DNA from 2 places in the Rhizobium sp. CCGE531 genome. Region 1 is predicted to be linked to the other one. Evidence: predicted binding sites of a transcription regulator. Region 1 holds the regulator's gene; the other holds the start of a gene.
The links. Region 1 encodes PhoB, which activates phosphate uptake and scavenging genes when phosphate is short. Its sites were predicted from a motif close to TGTCATNNANCTGTCAT; they were not measured.
Positions count from the first base shown of each region.

Region 1 (7,650 bases):
CGGCCTGTTCGCTGCAATCTACATGGCCGAGTATGCCTCGGCGCGCGTTCGGTCCATCGCCAAGCCGATGCTGGAAGTTCTGGCCGGCATTCCGACGATCGTCTACGGCTTCTTCGCCCTCGTCACCGTCGGTCCCTTCCTCAGGGACATCTCGGCCGAGATCGATGGTCTTTTGACGGGAAGCTACACAAGCTTCATCGAGGCTCAGAGCGTGCTGACGGCGGGCTTCGTCATGGGCGTCATGCTCATTCCTTACGTCTCCTCGCTGTCGGACGATATCATCATGGCGGTGCCGCGGTCGCTCCGCGACGGCTCGCTCGGCCTCGGCGCCACCCGCTCGGAAACGGTCAAGCGCGTCCTGCTTCCGGCAGCGCTTCCGGGCATCGTCGGCGCGCTGTTGATGACGGCCTCGCGCGCGATCGGCGAAACGATGATCGTGGTGCTGGCTGCCGGCGTGGCGGCGCGCATGCAGTTCGATCCCTTCGAGCCCATGACCACCGTGACCGTGAAGATCGTCAACCAGTTGACCGGCGACCTGGAATTCACCTCGCCGCAGACGCTTGTCGCCTTCGCGCTCGGCATTACGCTGTTCTTTCTGACGCTGTGCCTCAACGTCTATGCCCTCTACGTCGTCCGCCGCTACAGGGAGCAATACGAATGAGCGACGTCGTATCCTCCCCGGTGTCGAATATGCCGCGTGGGCTCACACCGGGCGCGCCAGCGCGACGTGATATCGGCATCAAGCGGCGCTATGCCGCCGAGCGCCGCTTCCGCACCTGTGGCGTCACGGCCGTTATCTTCGGCCTCGTCTTCCTTGTCATCCTGATCTCGACCGTAGTCCGCAACGGTTACACCGCCTTTGTTCAGACATCGATCACCCTGCCGATCGAATTCACGGAGAAGATGATCGATCCCACAGCCAAGCGGGCCACCGATCCGAAGGTCCTCGTTGCAGCCAATTATCCGGTTCTGGTGCGTGACGCGCTAGTGAAAGCCTTGGATATCGATCCCGCCAATCGCACGCTCGTTCGCGAGGCGACTGCGATGGTGTCGGATAGCGCCAGGATCGTGCTTCGCGACCGGGTGCTTGCGAAGCCTTCGATCATCGGCACGACGCAGAACGTCACCTTCCTTGCCAGCGCCAGTATCGATTCCGCCAACAAGGGGCAAATCGATCTGACCGTCGATGAGAAGGATCGCAAGGTATCCGACCGGCAGGTCGCCTGGATGAAGCAGCTCAGCGAAAGCGGCGCCCTGTACAAGGCGTTCAACAGCGGTCTCTTCCTGTCGGGCAATTCCAGCCGCCCGGAAGCCGCCGGCCTCGGCGTCGCGCTGATCGGCTCGCTCTATCTGATGCTGACCGTGCTCGTGCTCGCTCTTCCCGTCGGCGTCGCCACCTCGATCTATCTGGAGGAATTCGCGCCGAAGAACCGGCTGACCGACCTGATCGAGGTCAATATCAACAACCTCGCCGCCGTGCCTTCCATCGTCTACGGCCTGCTGGGCCTCTCGGTATTCATCAACATAATGGGGCTGCCGCGCTCGGCTTCGCTCGTCGGTGGGCTGGTGCTGAGCCTGATGACGCTGCCGATGATCATCATCGCCACGCGTTCGGCGCTGCGCGCCGTACCGCCGTCGATCCGCAGCGCCGCGCTCGGCCTCGGCGCATCGCGCATGCAAGTGGTCTTCCATCATGTCCTGCCGCTTGCCATGCCAGGCATCCTGACAGGCACCATCCTCGGGCTTGCCCATGCGCTCGGCGAAACGGCGCCGCTGCTCTTGATCGGCATGGTCGCCTTTGTCGCCAACTATCCGACATCGCCCCTCGATCCTTCGACGGCGCTGCCGGTGCAGATCTACATGTGGGCGAGCGAGGCCGAGCGTGCCTTCGTCGAAAGAACGTCCGGGGCCATCATCGTCCTGCTCTTCTTCCTCGTCGCGATGAACATCGGCGCCATCCTGCTGCGCCGCCGCTTCGAGCGGCGCTGGTAGGGAGGGCCGAGGAATGAACATGATGAGCGAAGCCGCAAGCGAAAAAGCACTGGCCAAGAAAATGACGACGATCCCCTACAAGATGATCGGCCAGGACGTTTCGGTCTTTTACGGGGATAAGCGCGCGCTCTTCGATGTCAATCTGAAGATCCGCGCCAATACGGTGACGGCGCTGATCGGCCCTTCCGGCTGCGGCAAGTCCACCTTCCTGCGCTGCCTCAACCGCATGAACGATACGATCGAGACCTGCCGCGTCACCGGCAAGATCACGCTCGACGATCAGGACGTCTACGACAACAACATCGATGTCGTGGAATTGCGCGCGCGTGTCGGCATGGTCTTCCAGAAGCCCAACCCGTTTCCCAAGTCGATCTACGAGAACGTCGCCTACGGGCCGCGCATCCATGGCCTGCATCGCTCCAAGGCCGATCTCGATCATATCGTCGAGACCAGCCTGCAGAAGGCGGGCCTGTGGGGCGAGGTCAAGGACAGGCTCCATGATGCCGGCACGAGCCTTTCGGGCGGTCAGCAGCAGCGCCTTTGCATCGCGCGCGCCGTTGCCGTCAGTCCGGAAGTCATCCTGATGGACGAGCCGTGTTCGGCGCTCGATCCGATCGCCACGGCAAAGGTCGAGGATCTTATCCATGAGCTGCGGGAAAACTTCACGATCGTCATCGTGACGCATTCCATGCAGCAGGCAGCCCGCGTCTCGCAGCGCACCGCAATGTTCCATCTCGGCCATCTGGTCGAGGAGAACGATACCGATAAAATGTTCACCAATCCCGACGATTTCCGCACGCAGGATTACATCATGGGCCGTTTTGGTTGATGATATCAAGCGCGCGGACCCTTTCACACAGTTCACCTTGAGGATAGAAAAATGGTCTCCACTCACATTCTCTCTGCCTATGACGAAGACCTGAAGTTCCTGACGCGCCGCATTGCGGAGATGGGCGGCCTGGCCGAGCAGATGGTCAGCGACAGCGTTCGCGCATTGGTCCAAAGCGATACCGGTCTTGCGCAGAAGGTCATCTCAGACGACGTCATCCTCGACCATGCCGAGCGTGAAGTCGGCGACAAGGCGATCGTCACCATCGCACGCCGGCAGCCGATGGCGGCAGACTTGCGCGAGATCATGGGCTCGATCCGCATCGCTTCCGACCTGGAGCGCGTCGGCGATCTCGGCAAGAACACCGCAAAGCGCGTCATCGCCGTGCAGGGCACCGGCGTTCCGCGCCGTCTCGCCCGCGGCATCGAGCACCTCTCCGAACTGGCGCTGAGCCAGCTCAAGGAAGTTCTGGACGTCTACGCCACCCGTTCGCCGGACAAGGCCGTATCGATCCGTGAGCGCGACGAGGAAATCGACGCCATGTACACCTCGCTCTTCCGCGAGATGCTGACCTACATGATGGAAGATCCGCGTAACATCACCACCTGCACGCATCTTCTGTTCTGCGCGAAGAACATCGAGCGCATCGGCGACCATGCCACCAACATCGCCGAGACGATCTATTACATGGCGACCGGCGCCCAGCCCGAAGGCGAGCGCCCGAAGGATGATACCGCCAACACCGTCGGCGCGGTGACGGAATAATCTGGAAGCGAAAAAGGAGACCAAAGGCGCATGGTTCCGAGAGTTGCTGTTGTAGAAGACGAGGAAGCGCTGAGCGTTCTGCTGCGCTACAATCTCGAGGCCGAAGGCTTCGAGGTCGACACCATCCTCAGAGGCGATGAGGCCGAGCTGCGTCTTCAGGAGCGCATCCCCGATCTCCTGATCCTCGACTGGATGCTCCCCGGCGTGTCCGGCATCGAGCTCTGCCGCCGGCTGCGTATGCGGCCGGAGACGGAGCGCCTGCCGATCATCATGCTGACGGCCCGCGGCGAGGAAAGCGAGCGCGTGCGCGGGCTTTCCACCGGCGCGGACGATTACGTTGTCAAGCCGTTCTCGACGCCGGAGCTGATGGCCCGCGTCAAGGCGATGCTGCGGCGTGCCCGTCCGGAGGTTCTCTCCACGGTGTTGCGTTGCGGCGATATCGAGCTGGACCGCGAAACCCATCGCGTCCACCGCAAGAGCCGCGAAGTGCGGTTGGGGCCGACGGAATTCCGCCTGCTGGAATTCCTGATGTCCTCGCCGAGCCGTGTCTTCTCGCGCTCGCAGCTGCTGGACGGCGTATGGGGGCACGATATCTATGTCGACGAACGCACTGTCGACGTCCATGTCGGACGCCTGCGCAAGGCGCTCAATTTCTCCAATATGCAGGATGTCATCCGCACCGTTCGCGGCGCGGGCTACTCCATGGAAGCCTGAGCGGCAGAGCCCGCTCAGGCATCAACATTACAGCGCCGCGCGCCTTTCAAGACGCGCTAAGGTCGCTGTAACACCTTAAAATTATGCAGTAGTGGCGGAAATAGAAAACGGGCCTCAAGGGCCCGTTTCTTTTATCTCCGCGATGGGGATCTCAGCCGCGTGGCTGGGCCGGCCGACGTCGTTCATGCACCGGCTGATAGGCCAGGCGCTGATGATAGCCGCAATAGGGCGACGCATCCGGGCTTTCGTTGCCGCAGAAGTGGAAATCGTCCTTCAGCGGGTCGCCCACCGGCCACTTGCAGGTGCGCTCGGTAAGCTCCGTCAGGCCAAGACGCCGGGAGATCGGAACGACGACGTTCGATGCCGGGCGATATTGGATTTCATTGACGGCATCGACCTCGATTTCTTCCTTGAGCATGGTTGCGCCCTGCTGGCGGGTAACCGTGCGGGTTGCAACGCGAGACGTGTAATTCGGGGCGCGGGGCGCAGCACTGCTGCGCTTTGGCGTGCGTGCAGCCGCCGCGGTGCCACCCGCCTTCGCTCGGCCGGGAAGGTTCAGGCGGTGCACCTTGCCGATGACGGCATTACGGCTCACGCCGCCAAGCTGCGCCGCGATCTGGCTGGCGCTCAATCCTTCGGACCATAGCTTCTTCAGCTTTTCGACGCGTTCGTCTGTCCAATTCATGCCCTGTCTCCGCTGTCGCGTTTCCGATGGCAGAATCCCTCACCATTGCCTCGCATGGGATCGAGGCGCGAAACGCTCTAAAATTGTGGTGACTAGTTCCGCCGCATGCAGTCTAGCAATTGGTTTTTAACCTAGTGTGAGGCTGACTCCGTGACAAGAGTCGCGGGAATCTTGAGGAATCGATTTCGAGGTTTTCCCCAACTTGCTGCCCCGGCGTGGCATTTCTGCAATAGGCAGTGCCGAACGCATCCCTTTTGGCCGTGGGCGCTTTCTCGCACCTGCTAAATCGCCAGTTTTGTTGACATCGCGGTGCAAAACATCAATAGTGCCCAGGCCGCCGCAAGGCGGCATTTTTGATTTTTTCGGACCCGTTTCATCGTATGGAAGCGATTGGTCCTTAGGGTTGTGATCGAGGAGATATGCCATGGCAGAGACCGCGCCGCTTTACGATACCTATCTGCGTGCTCCGCTGCGGTTCGAGCGAGGCGAGGGCGTCTGGCTGGTTACCGAAAACGGCGAGCGCTACCTCGATTTCGCAGCCGGCGTTGCGGTCAATTCGCTGGGTCATGCCCATCCTCATCTGGTCGCCGAATTGAAGGCGCAGGCCGACAAGGTCTGGCATCTGTCCAACCTCTATGAAGCACCCGGCCAGGAAAAGCTGTCGAAGCGGCTGACGGAAGTAACCTTCGCCGACAAGGTGTTCTTCACCAATTCGGGCGCCGAGGCGCTGGAATGCGCCATCAAGACGGCGCGGCGCTATCAATTCGCCAAGGGACATCCCGAAAAGTTCCACATCATCACCTTCGAAGGCGCCTTCCACGGCCGCACCATCGCGACGATCGCCGCCGGCGGCCAGGAGAAATACATCGAAGGCTTCGGCCCGAAGGCGCCGGGTTTCGATCAGGTGCCGTTCGGCGATCTCGATGCCGTTCGCGCCGCCATCACCGATGCGACGGCCGCGATCCTGATCGAGCCGGTGCAGGGCGAGGGCGGCATTCGTCCCGCGACCAACGAATTCCTGCGCGGCCTGCGCGAGATTTGCGACGAGCATGGCCTGCTGCTGGTTCTCGACGAGGTGCAGTGCGGCGTCGGTCGCACGGGCAAGCTCTTCGCCCATGAATGGGCCGGCATCAAGCCGGATATCATGGCGGTTGCCAAGGGCATCGGCGGCGGTTTCCCGCTGGGCGCCTGCCTTGCGACGGCGGAGGCCGCCTCGGGCATGAAGGCAGGCACGCACGGCTCGACCTATGGCGGCAATCCGCTTGCCATGGCAGTCGGCAATGCTGTGCTGGACATCGTGCTCGCTGATGGCTTCCTGCAGCATGTGCGCGATATCGCTCTGGTGTTCCGCCAGGGCCTCGCCTCGCTGAAGGACCGTTTTCCCGACATCATCGAGGATGTTCGCGGCGAAGGCCTGATGCTCGGCATCAAGGCGGCAATACCGCAGGCGGATCTGCTGCAGGCGATCCGTGCCGAGCACCTGCTGGGCGTGCCGGCGGGCGATAACGTCATCCGCCTCCTGCCGCCGCTGGTCGTAACCGCTGACGAAGCGCGCGAAGGTCTGGCACGTCTCGATCGTGCCGCCGAACGCGCGCGCTCTGCCCGCATCAAGAAATCGGCTTGAACTCAACGCCCGCAGTCGGGGCGGTTACCGCGCCGCGCGTCGAAGCGACGCGCAAAGGACGCGGTAATACCTAGAAATCGCATAAGCCTTCCCTTAAATCGATGGCGATTTAAGGGGTTATGCGTGCCCCACGCGGGCGTTATTGTTTTTTCTGGAGTACAGGTGAGGACATGGCTTCTCCGAAACACTTTCTCGATCTCTCCGCCGTTCCGGCTGCCGAGCTGCGCAATATCATCGACGATGCGATCGTGCGAAAGCAGGCGCAGAAGGCCGGCACGGCCGACAAGCCACTGGCCGGCAAGATGCTGGCGATGATCTTCGAGAAGCCGTCCACCCGAACCCGCGTTTCCTTCGATGTCGGCATGCGCCAGCTCGGCGGCGAGACGCTGTTCCTTTCCGGCACCGAAATGCAGCTTGGCCGCGCCGAGACGATCGGCGACACGGCGAAGGTGCTGTCGCGCTATGTCGACGCGATCATGATCCGCACGACCGATCATTCGCGCCTGCTGGAACTCGCCCAACATGCGACCGTTCCGGTCATCAATGCGCTGACCGACGATACGCATCCCTGCCAGATCATGGCCGATATCATGACCTTCGAGGAGCATCGCGGCCCGATCAAGGGCAAGACGCTCGCCTGGACCGGCGACGGCAACAATGTCCTGCATTCGCTGATCGAAGGCGCCGCTCGTTTCGGCTATCGCATGAACATGGCGGTACCCCTTGGTTCCGAGCCGAAGGATCACTATCTGAACTGGGCCCGCAACGAGGGCGCCGAAATCATGCTCTCGCATGATGCCGACCGGGCGGTCGCCGGCGCCGATTGCGTGGTAACCGATACCTGGGTTTCCATGAATCAGGAACACCGGGCTCGCGGTCACAACGTCTTCCAGCCCTATCAGGTCAACAAGGCTTTGATGGCACAGGCCGGCCAAGACGCATTGTTCATGCATTGCCTGCCCGCCCATCGCGGGGAGGAAGTGACGGACGAAGTGATCGATGGTCCGCAATCCGTTGTTTTCGATGAGGCGGAAAACCGCC
Region 1 covers NZ_CP032684.1:660,952-668,601, forward strand. The annotation lists gene pstC (phosphate ABC transporter permease subunit PstC) at 1-661, shown strand, start outside; gene pstA (phosphate ABC transporter permease PstA) at 658-1,992, shown strand; gene pstB (phosphate ABC transporter ATP-binding protein PstB) at 2,006-2,821, shown strand; gene phoU (phosphate signaling complex protein PhoU) at 2,873-3,586, shown strand; gene phoB (phosphate regulon transcriptional regulator PhoB) at 3,617-4,300, shown strand; gene CCGE531_RS03320 (GcrA family cell cycle regulator) at 4,452-4,985, opposite strand; gene CCGE531_RS03330 (aspartate aminotransferase family protein) at 5,410-6,609, shown strand; gene argF (ornithine carbamoyltransferase) at 6,780-7,650, shown strand, end outside.

Region 2 (7,650 bases), 1.0 Mb from region 1:
TCCGGCTTCGCCACCTCGCTGGACACCGAATACAAGAAGCCCGGCCAGCTTTCGAACCGCTATGCCGTCGAAGGCACGGATTTCGATCTCGGCCATGGTGACGTTGCCATCGCCGCCATCACCTCCTGCACCAACACGTCTAACCCGTCTGTGCTGATCGCCGCCGGCCTTCTCGCCCGCAACGCCGTTGCCAAGGGCTTGAAGACCAAGCCGTGGGTCAAGACCTCGCTCGCACCGGGATCCCAGGTCGTCGGCGAATATCTCGCCAAGTCCGGCCTGCAGGCCGATCTCGACAAGCTCGGCTTCAATCTGGTCGGCTTCGGCTGCACCACCTGCATCGGCAATTCCGGCCCGCTGCCGGCGCCGATCTCGAAGACGATCAATGACAAGGGCCTGATCGTATCGGGCGTGCTCTCCGGTAACCGTAACTTCGAAGGCCGTATTTCGCCTGACGTCCAGGCCAACTACCTGGCCTCGCCGCCGCTCGTCGTCGCCTATGCGCTCGCCGGCTCGGTGCAGATCGACCTGACGGAGGAGCCGATCGGCGAAGACCAGAACGGCAAGCCCGTTTACCTGAAGGACATCTGGCCGACCTCGCACGAGGTTCAGGAGTTCATCCAGAAATACGTCACCCGCGAGCTCTACGAGAGCAAATATGCCGACGTCTTCAAGGGCGACGCCAACTGGCAGGCCGTGCAGGTTCCTCCGGGCCAGACCTATACCTGGGACGACAACTCGACCTATGTGCAGAACCCGCCCTACTTCGTGGGCATGGGCAAGACCGGCGCCGGCGTTTCCGACATCAAGGGCGCTCGCGTCCTCGGCCTCTTCGGCGACAAGATCACCACCGACCATATTTCGCCTGCCGGTTCGATCAAGGCTGCCTCGCCGGCCGGTTCCTACCTCATCGACCATGGCGTCGGCGTTGCCGACTTCAACCAGTACGGCACGCGCCGCGGCAATCATGAGGTCATGATGCGCGGCACCTTCGCCAACATCCGCATCCGCAACCACATGCTCGGCCCGAACGGCAAGGAGGGTGGCTACACCATCCACTATCCGTCCAAGGAAGAGACGTCGATCTACGATGCGGCCATGCAGTACAAGGCCGAGGGCGTTCCGCTCGTCATCTTCGCCGGCGTCGAATACGGTAACGGCTCGTCGCGCGACTGGGCTGCCAAGGGTACGAACCTGCTCGGCGTGCGCGCCGTCGTCGCCCAGTCCTTCGAGCGCATCCATCGCTCGAACCTGGTTGGCATGGGCGTCATCCCCTTCGTCTTCGAGGACGGCACCACCTGGGCCAGCCTTGAGCTGAAGGGCGACGAACTCGTCACCATCGAAGGCCTGGCTGATATCAAGCCGCGCGAGCGCAAGATCGCCAAGATCACCTATGGCGACGGCACGGTTCGCGATATCCCGATCATCTGCCGCATCGATACGCTCGATGAGGTCGTCTACGTCAACAATGGCGGCATCCTGCAGACCGTTCTGCGCGATCTCGCCGCCTGATAGGCGTCTGAACCACTCTTGCACGCCGCCGGGAAAAGTCTCCCGGCGGCGTCTTGTTTTTCACGGGGATGTGTACGGCGCTCTTGCTATGCGGCCTTTGTCTCACCCCATCGTGACTTTGCGTCATCGCGCTAAACTATTATCTCTTGTTTCAGGTTTTTCGGGCTTGATGTGAGCATGATCGCTCGACGAGCATGAGTGTTTCGGAGCCCATGCGGGCAGAAGGCTCTTGAGATTGGATGCAGAGGTAAAATAGAAATGCGCCTTCGATTTTCGGCTCCACTTCTGGCAGGCATCGCGCTGGCAAGTTCGCTGCACGCGCAGGAGGCGTCGAAGATCGTGGGCGTCGTCGAGCTCTTCACCTCGCAGGGCTGCGCTTCCTGCCCCCCCGCCGATGCGGCGTTCCGCAAGCTGATTCGCCAGGGCAATGTCGTCGCGCTCGCCTATCATGTCGACTATTGGAACTATCTCGGCTGGAACGACACCATGGCGTCCAAGGACAATACGGCGCGCCAATATGCCTATGCCCGCACGATGGGGCGCAGCGGGGTCTATACGCCGCAAGCGATCGTCAATGGCAGGGACCATATGAACGGCGCCGATCTCAATGCCATCAATGTCAAGCTCGACGACTTCCAGCGCAACGGCGAAGGGCTGACGGTTCCGGTGAATGCCGCCGCGAAGGGCGACGAGTTCGAGATCAAGATCGGCGCCGGTGAGGGCAGGGCCAATGTGGTCGTCGTCTATTTCGACAAGGAGCAGATGGTGGCGCCGAAAGGCGGTGAAAACACCGGCCAGCAGATCGCCTACATGCATGCCGTATCGGATGTCGAGACCGTGGGCATGTGGGATGGCAAGGCCATGAGCCTGGTACTGCCCTCCACCGTGCTTGATAAGGCCGGCCGAAGAGGTCTTGCTGTCCTTCTGCAATCGTCGACGCCTTCGGGCGATCCGGCTGCTATTCTTGGAGCAACGGTTCTGACGATCGGCTCTGACGGCTGAGCGGCATTTCTGAATTTCGAATCTGAATTTCGAAAAGTTCTCTATTTCGGCCGACGCCAAAAGATTCCCTATTTTGGCTCGCGCCAAAAAGTCTCTATTTCGGCTGACGCCGAAAAGAGGGGGTGCCCGGCGAGGACGCAGCGGGGCTGGGGTTTAATCGATGCGCCCCGGCCGGGCCGTTTGACGCGGCGGCGTCAAACTGGCCCTATACTTCCTGTAAATTGGGCGTCGTTTTGTCTGAAATGCGGCACTGCCGAGATGCTTTCGGGCGTGGGAAAGAAATTGTGAGCTGTCAGCCGACTTGCAATTTGGTGTGGCTGAGGCAAACTGTCATTCTCCTGTCATGAGATAGCCCCTGGGGGATTGATGACTGATCAGCCGGATTTGCGACACGGCGAACACCGTTCCGCCGATACTAACTCCTCCGTCGTCGTCGATATCAGGGAATACAAACAAAGCAAGGATCCGCTACCGGTGACCTTCCATCGCCGGGAGCTGGACGCGATTTTATGGATCTACGGCCGCATGGTCGGCGAAGGCGAATGGCGCGACTACGCCATCGACCACCTGAAGGAGAAGGCGGTTTTCTCCGTCTTCAAGCGCTCCGGCGAAATGCCGCTCTTCCGCATCGAAAAGAATCCGAAGCTCGCGGCCAAGCAGGGCGCCTTTTCCGTCATCAACACCAACGGCATGATCCTGAAGCGCGGCCACGAGGTACAGCAGGTTCTGAAGGTTTTCGACAAGCAGCTGAAGCTGGTGGATAAGTAGTTTCTCTTCATCGGCTGTGTATCACGCGGAAAGTGCGGCACCCCCCTCTATCACTGTCGTGACATCTCCCCCACAAGGGGGGAGATCGGTAACTCGTTGCGTGCTCTTGCCCCAAGCGAATGTCGAATCTGCAGAAACTGCAGTTTGTTGATTTGGAAGGAACGAGCGTCAAACTCCCCACAATCTCCCCCCCTTGTGGGGGAGATGTCCCGACAGGGACAGAGGGGGGTATCAGAGGTGCGGCATATATGAGACCTGCTTTAGCCTCCAAACAACGTCCCAGGATAGACCGACGGATCCGGATCGGTGCCGTTGCCTTCGCCCAACGCCTTCTGCATCAGCATGGTATCGAGCCATCGGCCGTGCTTGTAGCCGGTGCCCTTCAAGAGGCCGATTTCGGTGAAGCCTGCGGCGCGGTGCACGGCGACGGAGGCGGGATGCGCGCCGCCGATGACGGCGATCATCTGGCGGAAGCCGAGTGTCTCGCAGCGTTCGACGAGCGCATCGAGCAGCAGCCTGCCGACGCCGCGCCCGCGGGCCTCGGCCGCCAGATAGATCGAATCCTCCACCATCCAGCGATAGGCCGGCCGCGTGCGGAACGATGAGGCATAGGCATAGCCGAGGAACACGCCGGCCTCGTCCTCGGCGACGATATAGGGGTAGTTCTTTTCACGGATTGCCTGGAAACGGCCTGCCATCTCCTCTTCGGTCGGGGGCGTGAGCTCATAGCTCGCCGTGCCGTTCAACACGGAATCCCGGTAGATGGCGGTGATGTGGGGGAGGTCGTCTGGAGTTGCGCTGCGAAGGCTGACGGACATTGCTTCTATTGCCTGATCTGCTTGATATGACCGTCGGTATCAAATCGTACGGCCGGCAGCCAGGCAAATAAAAAAGGCGGCCGAAGCCGCCTTTCCGTTGCTTATTCATGCCGTGCGATTAGCGGCGATTGCCCATAAACTGCAGCAGGAACATGAACAGGTTGATGAAGTCCAGGTAGAGCGACAGGGCGCCCATGATGGCCTTGCGGCCGGCTACGGTCGCATCATCGGCCGTATAGTACATTTCCTTGATCCGCTGCGTATCGTAGGCGGTGAGGCCCGCGAAGATCAGGACGCCGATCACGGAGATGGCGAACTGCATGGCGGACGAAGCCAGGAAGATGTTGACCAGCGACGCGATGATCAGGCCGAAGAGGCCCATCATCAGGAACGAGCCCATCGCGGAGAGATCACGCTTGGTCGTGTAGCCGTAGAGCGACAGCGCGCCGAAGGAGGCGGCGGTCACGAAGAAGGTCTGCACGACGCTCTGGCCGGTGTAGATGATGAAGATCGACGACAGCGACAGGCCCACCAGCGCGGCGTAGACCCAGAAGGTCGTCGTCGCGGCAGCCACGCTCATGCGGTTAATCCTGAAGCTCAGGAAGAAGACCATTGCCAGCGGGGCCAGGATGACCACCCACTTCAGCGGGCTCAGATAGATCGCCTGGCCGAAGGCCGTGATCTGTCCGTTTGCAAAGGCGAGCGAGAAGGAGAGATAGGCGGCAACACCGGTGATCGCCAGACCCAGCGCCATCAGGTTATAGACCTTGAGCATGTAGGCTCGAAGGCCCTCGTCTATCATCGCACCGGATTGCGCACCGCTCTGCGTCCGGTTTTGGTAATTGCGGAAGTCAGCCATGTTTTCCTCTTTCAAGCTCCGATTTGGGAACGGTGTCGGGCCTTTCAAGCCCAGGCGCCGCTGCGGAGCTTCAGCATGCCTGCACAGAATATGAGGCTTTCGTGCCTCATACACAAGGGTCAAGCGATCTGGCGCATGTTAAATCGATGTAATATCGAGCCGTTTTGCCGGCTTCTGGTTCATCGTTCGTAATGAATCAGAGCTCGCGCAGAACGGGCGCCGCCTTCTGGCCGAGAATCCGCCAGGTACCGATGAGGCCGATGCCGACGGTCAGCACCAGGGCGATGATCAGCGTCGAGAAGGCGACGTCTGGCAGGAAGGCCGACGGCAGGTGCATGACGCGGCTGACGATGTACCAGGCCGATGCGGAGCCTGCGATCAGCGCGAAGATGGCGGTTGCCGCGCCGAGGATCAGATATTCGTAGCTGAAAGCGCGGATCAGCGTCGCTCGTGTCGCGCCGAGCGTCTTGAGGATGACCGCGTCGTGGGTGCGGGCGCGATTGCCGGCCGCGAGCGCACCCGCCAGCACCAGCACGGATGAGATGAGGGCGACCGAGGCGGCGGAGCGGATGGCGGTGGCGAGCTGTCCCACAAGCGTGTTGACGACATCGAGCGCATCCTTGACGCGGACGCTGGTGATGGTCGGGTAGGCATTGGTGACCTTCCGGAGGATCGCAGCTTCCTGAGCGGAGGTGGCCGAAGTGTCGGTCAGCGTTGCCAGCCAGGCATGCGGGGCGCCCTTGAAGGTATTGGGCGAGAAGATCATCACGAAATTGATCGACAGCGATTGCCATTGCACCTTGCGGAAGCTGGCGATCTTGGCGGTGACGTTGCGGCCGAGCACGTTGACGGTGACCTTGTCGCCGAGCTTCAGGCCGAGCGCCTTGCCCTCTTCATCGGAAAAGGAGACCAGCGGTTCGCCGCCATAATCCTTGTCCCACCATTTGCCTTCCGTGATCGAGGTGTTTTCCGGCACGGTTTCGGCATAGGTGATGCCGCGATCGCCGCGCAGCACCCATTGCCCGGCGGCCGGCACCTTCATCTTGGTGACATCCTCGCCGTTGAAGGCGACGATGCGGCCGCGCAGCATCGGCGCCTCGACGAGCTTGCCCTTAGGATCTTCGGCGAGCACGATCTTGCGGAAACCTTCCAGTTCCGGCCCCTGAATATCGACGAAGAAGAAATTCGGCGCCTGTTCGCTCATGCGGCCGGTCAATTCCTGGCGCATGTTGCCGTCGATCAGTGTCAGCGTCACCAGAAGCGCCAGGCCGAGGCCGAGCGACAGCACGACGGACGAGGTGAGTGCGCCCGGCCGATGAATATTGCCGATCGCCAGGCGTAGCGCGGGCGAGCGTACGCGCGGGCTGCGGCGGGCAAGCCAGGAGAGCGCGGCGGCGACGACGCGCAGGATGACGAAGGCGACGGCGATCGACACGACGAAGACGACCGCGATGAAGCGGTCATAGGCGGTGACGATCGCGAGCGCTGCAAGTGCCGCCACCAGCAGGCCGGCGGCAAGCAGATAGGGCCAGCCGGGCAGGCGGCGCGCTTCGAAGCCCTGCTCACGGAACAATGCGGTCGCCGGCACCTCGCGGGCATGGCCGAGCGGCGGAATAGCGAAGGCAAGCGTCGTCAGCAGGCCGAAGACGGCGGCAAGCGTCAGCGCGCCGGGGTAAAGCCTCGGCGCCGTCGATATCGGCAGGAATTCAGCCATGAACTGCGACGCGATCATCGGTGCGATGGCGCCGAGAACAAGGCCGACGGTGATGCCGGCCAGCGCAATGACGGCGATCTGGATGAGATAGATCAGCACCACGACGAAGGCCGGCGCGCCCAGGCACTTGAAGGTGGCGATGGTCGTGCGTTTGGAATCGAGGAAGGCGCGGACGGCATTGGCGACGCCGACGCCGCCGACGATGAGAGCCGCCAGGCCGACGAGCGTCAGGAATTGCGAGAAGCGGGTGACATTGTCGGCGAGCTGAGGCGCTGCGCGGTCGCTGCTGCGGATGGACCAGCCGGCTTGCGGGAAGGCGGCATTGGCACGGTCGCCGATATTGCGGATGCCCGTTGCGGGATTGTCCATGCGGATCCGGTAGGCCTGCTCGACGAGGCTGCCTGTCGTGATCAGGCCGGAGGCAATCAGCGCGTCGCGGCTCGTCACCAGGCGCGGCGCAAAGCCGAAGCCTTCGGAGACGGCGTCCGGCTCGCGCTCAACGGTGCCGGTGATGCGCAGCTTGGTGTTTCCGAGCAGCAGGGCGTCGCCGATCTTGAGGTTCAGGCGTTCGAGCAGCAAGGGGGCAACGACGGCGCCATAGGTGCCATCCCTGGCGGCGAGCAGCGTTGCGAGCGGCTGGTTCGGCTCGGCCTTGAAGGTGCCGTAGAGCGGATAGGCATCGTCAACCGCCTTGACCTCGACCAGCGCCTGATCGGAGCCGTCGGGCAGGCGCGCCATGGAGCGCAGTCCGGTGGAGCGGGAGACTTTGCCTAAGCTTTGGAGATAGGCAAATTCCTCCGGCGTCGCCTCGCGGTTGCGCAGCTCGAACCGGGCATCGCCTGATAGCAGTGACTGCCCCTGCGTCGAGATCGCATCGGTAATCGAACGGGAAACGGAATTGACGGCGGCAATCGCTCCCGTGCCGAGCGCGATGCAGGCGAGGAAGATGTAGAAGCCGCCGAGGCCGCCGCGCAGCTCGC
Region 2 covers NZ_CP032684.1:3,665,313-3,672,962, reverse strand. The annotation lists gene acnA (aconitate hydratase AcnA) at 1-1,509, shown strand, start outside; gene CCGE531_RS17910 (thioredoxin family protein) at 1,768-2,511, shown strand; gene CCGE531_RS17905 (DUF2794 domain-containing protein) at 2,878-3,279, shown strand; gene CCGE531_RS17900 (GNAT family N-acetyltransferase) at 3,540-4,097, opposite strand; gene CCGE531_RS17895 (Bax inhibitor-1/YccA family protein) at 4,216-4,956, opposite strand; gene CCGE531_RS17890 (ABC transporter permease) at 5,153-7,650, opposite strand, start outside.
Region 2: the regulator PhoB is predicted to act here: its motif matches at 2,840-2,856, upstream of CCGE531_RS17905 (DUF2794 domain-containing protein).